Regions from separate parts of the Yersinia entomophaga genome, predicted to be linked through region 1. Evidence: riboswitches for the same ligand, from Rfam matches in the RefSeq annotation. Region 1 holds a riboswitch; each other region holds the start of a gene.

Region 1 (3,104 bases):
AGAAGATCTGCCTCTATGCCTAGCCTCGAATTTTCTCAAAACATACCCAAATTGTATTATTCTGCGACGGATGCTCCGGCGCTAAAGACAGTCACCACCGACAAGATTCTACAAATGGTGGTCGATCTGGATGTCGCCAACTCAGAGGACGAACACTACGTCACCGGCTGGATGGGACTAAACAGCGTGATGGTGGTACGTAACTATCAGAATAAACGCGGCACCGCGAACGGTTTTGTGCTGAATAAAGGCAATAGGCATCGGCTGAGCGTGCAGTCTATCGAATTCCGTATTCCTAAAATGGTGCTCTGGATGACCTTCCGCCGCCGCCCGCGGACGATGGAATTGATTACCTACGAGGCGCTGGAAGGCGAGCTTAACGGCATGCAGCAATACCGCAATATTCTGGATAAAGCCTTGATCCAGCAGTTAGAGCAAGACTGGCGCGATCTGAACGATTATCTCGGTGAAGCCTGCTGGCAGTTGGAAAATGGTCGTCCGCTGTGGCAGCGGCTTCATCAGGAAATTACGCCGAAAGCCATCGACCAGGTTGCTGATTCCGCGGTGTTCTGCAGTAAAAACCGACAGATTGACGGCGAGTTCGGCGGGTTCTGGGCCGGAGATTATTTTTTCGCTATACGGCCAAAAAGTGATAAACATCCTCACGCGGCGGTGATGATTTCATGGCGAGAAAACGAACATGACATCGGCAGCTATGTATTTGATCAGAAAAAAGATCAGCAGGGTAATATCAGCCTATTACCCTGCATTCGCCCACGTAAAGGCGCAGAGCACTTTATTCTGAATCCTTTTGACGCCGTTCACTTACAGCGGGCGCTGGCGCTGTTCGCTCTCACCCGCCCATTCCTGATCGCCGAATAAACTGAGCGCCAGTCTGGCTGGGCTACCACCAACGATAAAAGTGGTGAACCGGCCCGATTCCTTGCCCAACCTCCAGCGTATCCGCCTGCTCCAACGCGCCTTGCAGATAAGATTTAGCAGCGGAGACCGTTGTCGCCCAGTTTTCCTGTGTTGGTCGTAGCGCCGCCAACGCCGCCGACAGCGTGCAGCCAGTGCCGTGCGTGTGGCGAGTGGCAATGCGGGGTAAACAGAAACGGAACTCGCCATTAGCCGTAAACAGCCAATCGGGGCTATCCCCACCGGTCAAATGTCCGCCTTTCATCAATACGCCCTGACAGCCCATAGCCAGTAATTCCCGCCCTTGAGCGCACATTTCCCATTCATTAGTCGCAGGCTGACAATCCAACAACGCCGCCGCTTCCGGCAGGTTTGGCGTAATCAGGGAAACCAGCGGCAACAATTGCTGACGCAGCGCCGCCACCGCCGCAGGCTCTAACAGCGGGTCGCCACTTTTGGCCAGCATCACGGTATCCAATACCACGAAATCCAGTGGGTATTGCCGTAACTTTTCTGCCACTATCTGAACGATATTTTCATTGGCCAACATACCCAATTTGGCGCTATCAATACGTACATCGCTCAGGACTGAATCCAATTGAGCGGCCACAAATGCGGGGTCTATCGCATAAACCGACTGCACGCCTCGCGTATTCTGCGCCACTAAAGCCGTTACCACGCTGGTTCCGTAAGCACCCAAAGCAGAAAAGGTTTTTAAATCAGCCTGAATACCCGCGCCGCCGCTAGGGTCAGTTCCGGCTATGGTTAATGCATTGAGACGTTTCATTGGCATATCTCCACGGAAAAGACGATCGATGGAGACAACAGATAAGCTGTGATAGCAGAAGCGAGTAAAACGGTAGGTCGAAGGTACATATTCCTCCCAACCGGCGGTCAAGAAGGCGGTACCCAGAGGATGCCGAGACTTCCCTACGCTGGCATAATCCAGATCAGGTAATACGGGTAAAATCTCAGCCACACAGTGAGTTAGCGCGGCACCCCGAGTCAGAACGACCATTATCAGCGGTTGATAAGATAAGATCAACTCTGGCTCAAGGGTGATAAGTCGCTACTCAGGGGGATAAAATGAACATTCGTGAATATCAGGAAGCCGATCGTCCCTTTTTACGAACGCTGTATCTGGCTTCCCGTCAGGCTGCCTTTAGCTGGATTAATCAGGAAAATTTCCGACTGGAAGACTTCGATAAAGCGGTATTGGGAGAAAAGATTTTGGTGGCGGTAGAGGACGGTAACCGGCTGGGCTTTGCTTCGGTTTTTCGGGAGGAAAACTTTCTGCATAACCTGTTTGTCGATCCGAGCAGCCAGGGTCTTGGCGTGGGAAAATTACTGCTACAGGCGGTACAGAGGGAATTGACCGCTACCGGGGTGTTAAAGTGTCTAGTCCGCAACCAGCGAGCGCTGGCGTTTTATCAGCAAAATGGCTGGCAGAAAATCGCCACCGGCAAAGGAGAAGATGGCGAATATATTTTGATGCATTGGGTAAAACCGAGCTAAAAATCATTTCGGCAATGGGTAATCGGACGCTTCGCTCCTTTCGCGTCAGATTACCCTATGCTCAGGCTAGTTTTCGCGTAATGCTTTCACATCGTCGGCTTTGATGTTCAACGTCGGCTGACCAAACTGTTGCAGCAAATAGTTACTGAGAGTCGCAACTTGTTCATCACTTAGGGTGTTGGCAAAACCCGGCATGAACACTTCACCGTCGTTAGTCTGGCGAGTCACCCCGTGCAAAATCACTTTGACCATATTATTCGGCGTCGTGGCTCCAACCACTGAGTTTCTCATCAGAGAAGGATAATAACCGTCCTTAACTCCCGCGCCGGTAAAACTGTGGCAACTAGCACAGTTCCCCAAATACAGCCGCGCGCCATCAGTGTAATCATCGGCGCTAAACGCCTTGCCGCGTAGCGAATCGACGCCGGTTGCCGGTTGCCCCCAGTCTGAGCGGCTCTTGGTTTCATCATCGAGATTCAGCGGTTTCAAAGTTCGTAAATAAACCGCCATCGCGTTAAGGTCGCTCTCTGTCAGGTGACGGGTACTGTTTTCAATCACTTCGGCCATTGGTCCGGCTGCCTGCGCTTTCCCGTCAACATGGCCGCTGCGCAGGTATTGAACCAACTGCTCCTGGCTCCAACTGCCAATCCCCGCATTAGGATCGGAAGTAA
Region 2 (3,104 bases), 2.0 Mb from region 1:
GATCTGGCGCTATTGTAGCATGCCTGATTTAGCTGTCCTGTTCGGTGCGGCACAATGCCACGGTATCTTCGATTAAACGGCGGGCTACAGTACCGGGCGGCGGCAACAGCGGCAGTTGATCGTAACGATACCAATTGGCGTTGAGCAATTCTTTTGGATCGTGGCGCAATTCGCCGCTGTCATACTCCGCCATAAAAGCAATCATCAATGAATGCGGGAACGGCCAGGGCTGCGAGGTCACGTAGTGTAGATTTTTAATACGAATATTGCTTTCTTCCATCACTTCGCGGGCGGTCGCCTGTTCCAGCGTTTCGCCCACTTCGACAAAACCTGCTAATACCGTATGAATGCCGCCACGATGACGCACATGCTGAGCCAGCAAAATTTCTTCGCCGCGCCGAATCGCTACGATTACGCAGGGCGCGATTTGCGGATAATAACGTTCACGGCAATGGTTGCACAGACAGGCCCATTCGGTGCGGCTGGCATGCATTTGATGACCGCAGTAACCGCAAAAACGGTGAGATCGGTAAAACTCCGCCAATTGCACGCCACGACCAGCCAACTGGAATAAACCGCGATCGACATCCAGTAACTGACGCACCGATCCCATTTCGCTGGACATCAGTTGGCGAATTAACCAAACCGCCTGCCCTTGCCATTCGCCGATCTGTCGGGCCGTTTTTCCCTGTAATGACCAAAGTGCCGCGCTACCGTAGGGTAATTCCCCTTTGGGCAGCCACAATTTGTTCTCATGGCTAACGATCCACCAGCCATGTTCCTCACCTGTAAGTTGTAGTTCCATATCGTTGTTGCACAACCTCGACTTCACTGGCAATCTAGAATCTGGCTTGTTACATTTTTGTAACCTACCGTTACTTTTTCTTACTCACGGAGTCAATCATGCTCAACCGACTGGAAAGCCTGACTCAACGCGTTGGCGGCAGTAATGAATTAATTGATCAATGGCTTCATGCACGCAAAGAACTGTTAGTCTCGTATTGCACCGTGATCGGTATTAAACCGCTAAAGGAAAAGCATACCCCGCTCAATCAAAAAGCGCTGGAGAACTTTTGCCATAATTTGGTGGATTACCTCTCCTCCGGCCACTTCCATATTTACGACCGAATAATCAAACAGGCAGAAGGTGCCTCTAGCCCAAAAATGGCGCTGGCAACCAAGTTCTATCCGGCGCTAAAAGATAATACTCAAACTATCATGGCTTTCCACGATCGCTATACCGACAATGAGATCGATCAGGATAGCTGCTTCGAATTCCATCAGGCATTATCGGACATCGGCGAAGCGCTTGACGCTCGTTTTACTCTGGAAGACAAATTGATCCAACTGGCCGCCGAATCCTGGGAAGCCGCTCACCCTGCGGCCACCGAAGATCCGAAGAATTAACGCCATTATTCGCGCGGATCTATTACGCAAACTTGAGCTTACACTGAGTCGCGAGCATTTGGATCACAGCCCAAATTCAAAACGACAAATAAAATAGCTTATAAGACATACTTGTAGTTTTTATTCTCTCTCCTATACTGAGGCTTCTTGTCGGAGTGCCTAGCGCAGGCTTTTTATCCAAGCAACGCGCAGGCTGAGACCGTTAATTCGGGATCCGCGGAACCTGATCGGGTTAGTACCCGCGAAGGGAACAAGAGTAATTTATCGCTATCGCACGGCTTTCACCTTTAATGGATGAGCTCCGTCGCACCTGGCTAACATCGTTACTCCCGCCAAGCTCCAGACAAGCAATTTTCCCAATAAACCACACTGGTAGGAATTTGCTATGTCTAATAATACTCATGCTTCTCCATTGGCTGCATCAGCCAAACCCAAAGCCCGTCCACGCAAAGAACAACGTGAAGATGCCCAACAGTTTATCAATACGCTACAAGGCGTTAGCTTCCCTAATTCTCAACGGATCTACCTGCAAGGCTCAAGATCGGACATTCAGGTGCCGATGCGTGAGATTCAGCTCAGCCCAACCTTAATCGGCGGCGGCAAAGACGATCCTCGCTATGAAGATAACGAAGCGATTCCAGTCTATGACACCGCGGGTCCCTACGGCGATCCTCAGGCCAAACTAGATGTTCACGCAGGATTACCGAAACTGCGCGATAGCTGGATCGCCGATCGTCAGGATACCGAAATGCTGGAGGGCGTAAGCTCCGGTTTCACTCAGCAGCGTTTAGCGGATGAAGGTTTGGATCATTTACGTTTCGAACATTTGCCACGCCCTAAAAAGGCGATTGCGGGCAAATGCGTAACCCAACTGCACTACGCCAGAGCGGGTATCGTCACGCCGGAAATGGAATTTATCGCTATTCGGGAAAACATGGGTCGTGAACGTATTCGCGGCGAAGTGTTACGCCACCAGCACCCGGGACAAGCCTTTGGTGCCCATTTACCGGAAAATATTACGCCGGAATTTGTTCGTCAGGAAGTCGCCGCTGGCCGCGCCATTATCCCCGCCAATATTAACCATCCAGAATCTGAGCCGATGATTATTGGCCGGAATTTCCTAGTAAAAGTGAATGCCAATATCGGTAATTCCGCAGTGACCTCCTCTATCGAAGAAGAAGTGGAAAAGCTGGTCTGGTCCACCCGCTGGGGCGCGGATACCGTCATGGACTTGTCCACCGGCCGCTATATTCACGAAACCCGCGAATGGATTTTGCGTAATAGCCCGGTGCCGATCGGGACTGTACCTATCTACCAGGCGCTGGAAAAAGTGAACGGCGTGGCGGAAAACCTGACCTGGGAAATGTTTCGCGACACTTTGCTGGAACAAGCCGAGCAAGGAGTGGATTACTTCACCATTCACGCAGGCGTACTGCTGCGTTACGTACCAATGACCGCCAAACGCCTGACCGGCATCGTCTCCCGCGGCGGTTCGATCATGGCCAAATGGTGTCTATCCCATCATCAGGAAAACTTCCTGTATCAGCATTTCCGCGAAATCTGCCAAATCTGCGCCGCTTACGACGTTTCATTATCACTGGGTGACGGCCTGCGCCCCGGTTCTATTCAAGATGCCAATGATGAAGCGCAATTTGCCGAATTGCATACTTTGGGCGAGTTAACCAAGATCGCCTGGG
Region 3 (3,104 bases), 390 kb from region 1:
TTTAATGGTTTAACCCGCATAAATGAGGAAAATGGGGAAGCCGAGCCAGATTTATCTCATCACTGGCAAACGCTAACCCCCTTGCATTGGCGCTTTTATTTACGTCCAGCGATTCACTTCCATCACGGCCGTGAATTAGAAATGCAGGATGTGATTACGTCATTAAAGCGTTTGACCACACAGCCGCTGTTTTCCCACATCACGGAAATCACCTCTCCTACGCCTTATGTCATTGATGTAAAACTTAATACGCCAGACTATTGGCTCCCTTGGCTACTGGGCAGCGTTCACGCCATGATTTTGCCGCAGGAATGGCCTGAACTACCTGATTTTTCGCGTTATCCTATCGGCACCGGCCCTTACTCGGTGATTCGCAACCGGCAAAATCAATTTAAAATTCAGGCTTTCGATAACTACTTCGGTTTTCGCGCACTCATTGATGAGGTCAATATTTGGGTGTTACCTGAATTGTCAGAAGATTTAGTGTCTTCTGGCGTTCATTTACAGGCGGATGATACCAGCCGCAACGAATTGGAAAGTCGGCTGGAAGAAGGCTGCTACTTTCTCCTTTTCGATCAACGCTCCCCGCTCACCAGCCAACCGGACGTGAGACGCTGGCTATGTGAACTGATCACACCGGTGGCTTTACTCAGCCATGCCGATGCGTTGTATCAGCGCTACTGGTCGCCAGCCTACGGTATTTTGCCGCGCTGGCACCATAATCGTCTGAACCCACCTTCTGCCAAACCCCTCGAATTAACTGAGCTCACCGTAACCTGTTTTACCGAACATCCTGAATTCAACGCCATTAGCCAAACGCTGAGAGACGTACTGGCCGCGCAAGGCGTGAAACTGGTGGTACAAGAACTGGATTACGCCAGCTGGTATCGGGGGGAAGCCAAAAGCGATATCTGGCTAGGTAGCGCCAACTTCTATCTGCCGGTGGAATTTTCCATTTTTGCCACCTTATATGAACTTCCTCTTTTGCAACACTGTTTGAGTGAAGAGTTGTATCAAGACGTCGCGCAGTGGCGCAATAACCGGTTGCCCATGGCGGAATGGAGCCAACGATTGGTCAGCAATCATCAATTTCACCCGTTATTCCATCACTGGCTAGAATTGTTTGGACAGCACAGCATGCGTGGCGTGCGGATGAATACCCTAGGCTGGTTTGATTTCAAATCGGCCTGGTTTACGCCGCCGGAGGAATAAACAGACTTTCACTAGTCTGGCTATCCCTCTACAATAGCGCCGTCTCAACGGGGTGCGAAAAATTGTTTAGCGGCAAACCGCGGCCAATATTCGCTGAGAGTAAACCCGTCGAACCTGATCCGGTTAATACCGGCGAAGGGATTTGAGAGCGTCATTCAGCAATATGATGAACTTGCGGATATTGACCAATGCCTCAGATACCTTTGCCACCTTTCTTTTTGAGGAGTGCAAAGTGTTTAAACGAATTCTTCCCTGTCTGCTGCTGATTTCAGCCGCCGCCACCGCGGCTGAAGCCACCAAACCTGTCCTGACGGTTTACACCTACGATTCCTTTGCCGCTGATTGGGGACCGGGTCCTGCTATCAAAAAATCCTTCGAAGCAGAATGCAACTGCGAGCTGAAATTCGTCGCACTGGAAGACGGCGTTTCTCTGTTAAATCGCCTGCGAATGGAAGGAAAGAAAAGTCCGGCGGACATAGTATTAGGGTTGGATAACAACCTGGTGCAATCCGCAGAGAAAACCGGATTATTTACGCCAAGTCAGATAGATACCAGCAAGCTGGCGCTCCCCGAAGCCTGGCATAACAGCACATTTATTCCGTATGACTACGGCTATTTCTCCTTCGTATATAACAAGGAAAAAATAAAAAACCCGCCGAAAAGTCTGCATGAACTGATCGAAAATGACTCGCCGTGGAAGGTTATTTATCAAGATCCGCGCACCAGCACGCCGGGGCTGGGGCTACTGTTATGGATGCAGAAAGTCTACGGGGACGAAGCGCCGCTGGCATGGCAAAAACTGGCGAAAAAAACCGTGACCGTGACCAAAGGCTGGAGTGAAGCCTATGGCCTGTTCCTGAAAGGCGAAGCGGATTTTGTCATGAGCTATACCACTTCTCCGGCTTATCATTTGATTGAAGAAAAGAAAGATCAATACGCTGCTGCTGATTTCAGTGAAGGCCATTATTTGCAAGTGGAAGTCGCAGCGCAGGTAGCCTCGAGCAAACAACCGGAGCTGGCGCAGAAATTCATGCAGTTTATGGTTTCTCCGGCTTTCCAAAACCATATTCCTACCGGAAACTGGATGTATCCCGTGATTAAAATGGATCTTCCGGCCGGGTTTAACACTCTGACCGTGCCCAAAAAAGCGTTGGAATTCAGCGCGAAAGAAGTAGCCGATAACCGCAGCAAATGGATTCAGGCATGGCAATCCGCCGTCAGCCGCTAATCCCCGCTTGGCTCTGCCCGGGACTAGTTGCTTCATTCCTGCTGGTTGGGGTGGCGCTGCTGGCATTTAGCGCCATCTGGCGTCATGCCCCAGAAGCCGACTGGATCGGAGTATGGCAGGACAGCTATTTGTGGCACGTGGTGCGCTTTACCTTCTGGCAGGCTTTTTTATCGGCCCTGTTCTCGGTGGCTCCCGCTATTCTGCTGGCTCGCGCTCTGTATCGCCGCCGCTTTCCCGGCCGTCAACTGTTGCTGCGATTATGCGCCATGACCTTAGTTCTGCCGGTATTGGTGGCGCTATTTGGTATTTTGAGCGTCTATGGGCGCCAAGGCTGGTTAGCGCAACTTTTCGGCTGGCTAGGGCTGGATTACCATTTTTCCCCTTATGGTTTGCAAGGCATTCTGCTGGCTCATGTCTTTTTCAATCTACCGCTGGCTACCCGCCTGTTACTGCAATCACTGGAAAGTATTGCGGTGGAACAGCGCCAATTGGCCGCTCAGTTGGGAATGAACGGTTGGCAGCATTTCCGCTGGGTGGAATGGCCTTATTTGCGCCGCCAGATTCTGCCTACTGCCGCGCTGATCTTTATGTTGTGCTTCGCCAGTTTTGCTACCGTGCTGTCTCTTGGCGGCGGGCCACAGGCGACAACCATTGAGCTGGCTAT

Evidence for each region. A riboswitch is a leader RNA that binds a small molecule or an ion and turns the genes downstream of it on or off. The one in region 1 is predicted to bind thiamine pyrophosphate.
Region 2: linked by a shared signal. The riboswitch ahead of thiC (phosphomethylpyrimidine synthase ThiC) and the one ahead of thiD (bifunctional hydroxymethylpyrimidine kinase/phosphomethylpyrimidine kinase) in region 1 are both predicted to bind thiamine pyrophosphate.
Region 3: linked by a shared signal. The riboswitch ahead of thiB (thiamine ABC transporter substrate binding subunit) and the one ahead of thiD (bifunctional hydroxymethylpyrimidine kinase/phosphomethylpyrimidine kinase) in region 1 are both predicted to bind thiamine pyrophosphate.

Annotation. Positions count from the first base shown of each region.
Region 1 covers NZ_CP010029.1:3,459,429-3,462,532, reverse strand. Annotated here, with positions in the region: gene PL78_RS15635 (hypothetical protein) at 16-882, shown strand; gene thiD (bifunctional hydroxymethylpyrimidine kinase/phosphomethylpyrimidine kinase) at 905-1,705, opposite strand; TPP riboswitch at 1,829-1,931, opposite strand; gene PL78_RS15625 (GNAT family N-acetyltransferase) at 2,005-2,433, shown strand; gene PL78_RS15620 (cytochrome c) at 2,500-3,104, opposite strand, start outside.
Region 2 covers NZ_CP010029.1:1,507,572-1,510,675, forward strand. Annotated here, with positions in the region: gene nudC (NAD(+) diphosphatase) at 29-805, opposite strand; gene PL78_RS06860 (Rsd/AlgQ family anti-sigma factor) at 904-1,407, shown strand; TPP riboswitch at 1,549-1,674, shown strand; gene thiC (phosphomethylpyrimidine synthase ThiC) at 1,793-3,104, shown strand, end outside.
Region 3 covers NZ_CP010029.1:3,069,241-3,072,344, reverse strand. Annotated here, with positions in the region: gene sgrR (HTH-type transcriptional regulator SgrR) at 1-1,212, shown strand, start outside; TPP riboswitch at 1,251-1,371, shown strand; gene thiB (thiamine ABC transporter substrate binding subunit) at 1,445-2,440, shown strand; gene thiP (thiamine/thiamine pyrophosphate ABC transporter permease ThiP) at 2,416-3,104, shown strand, end outside.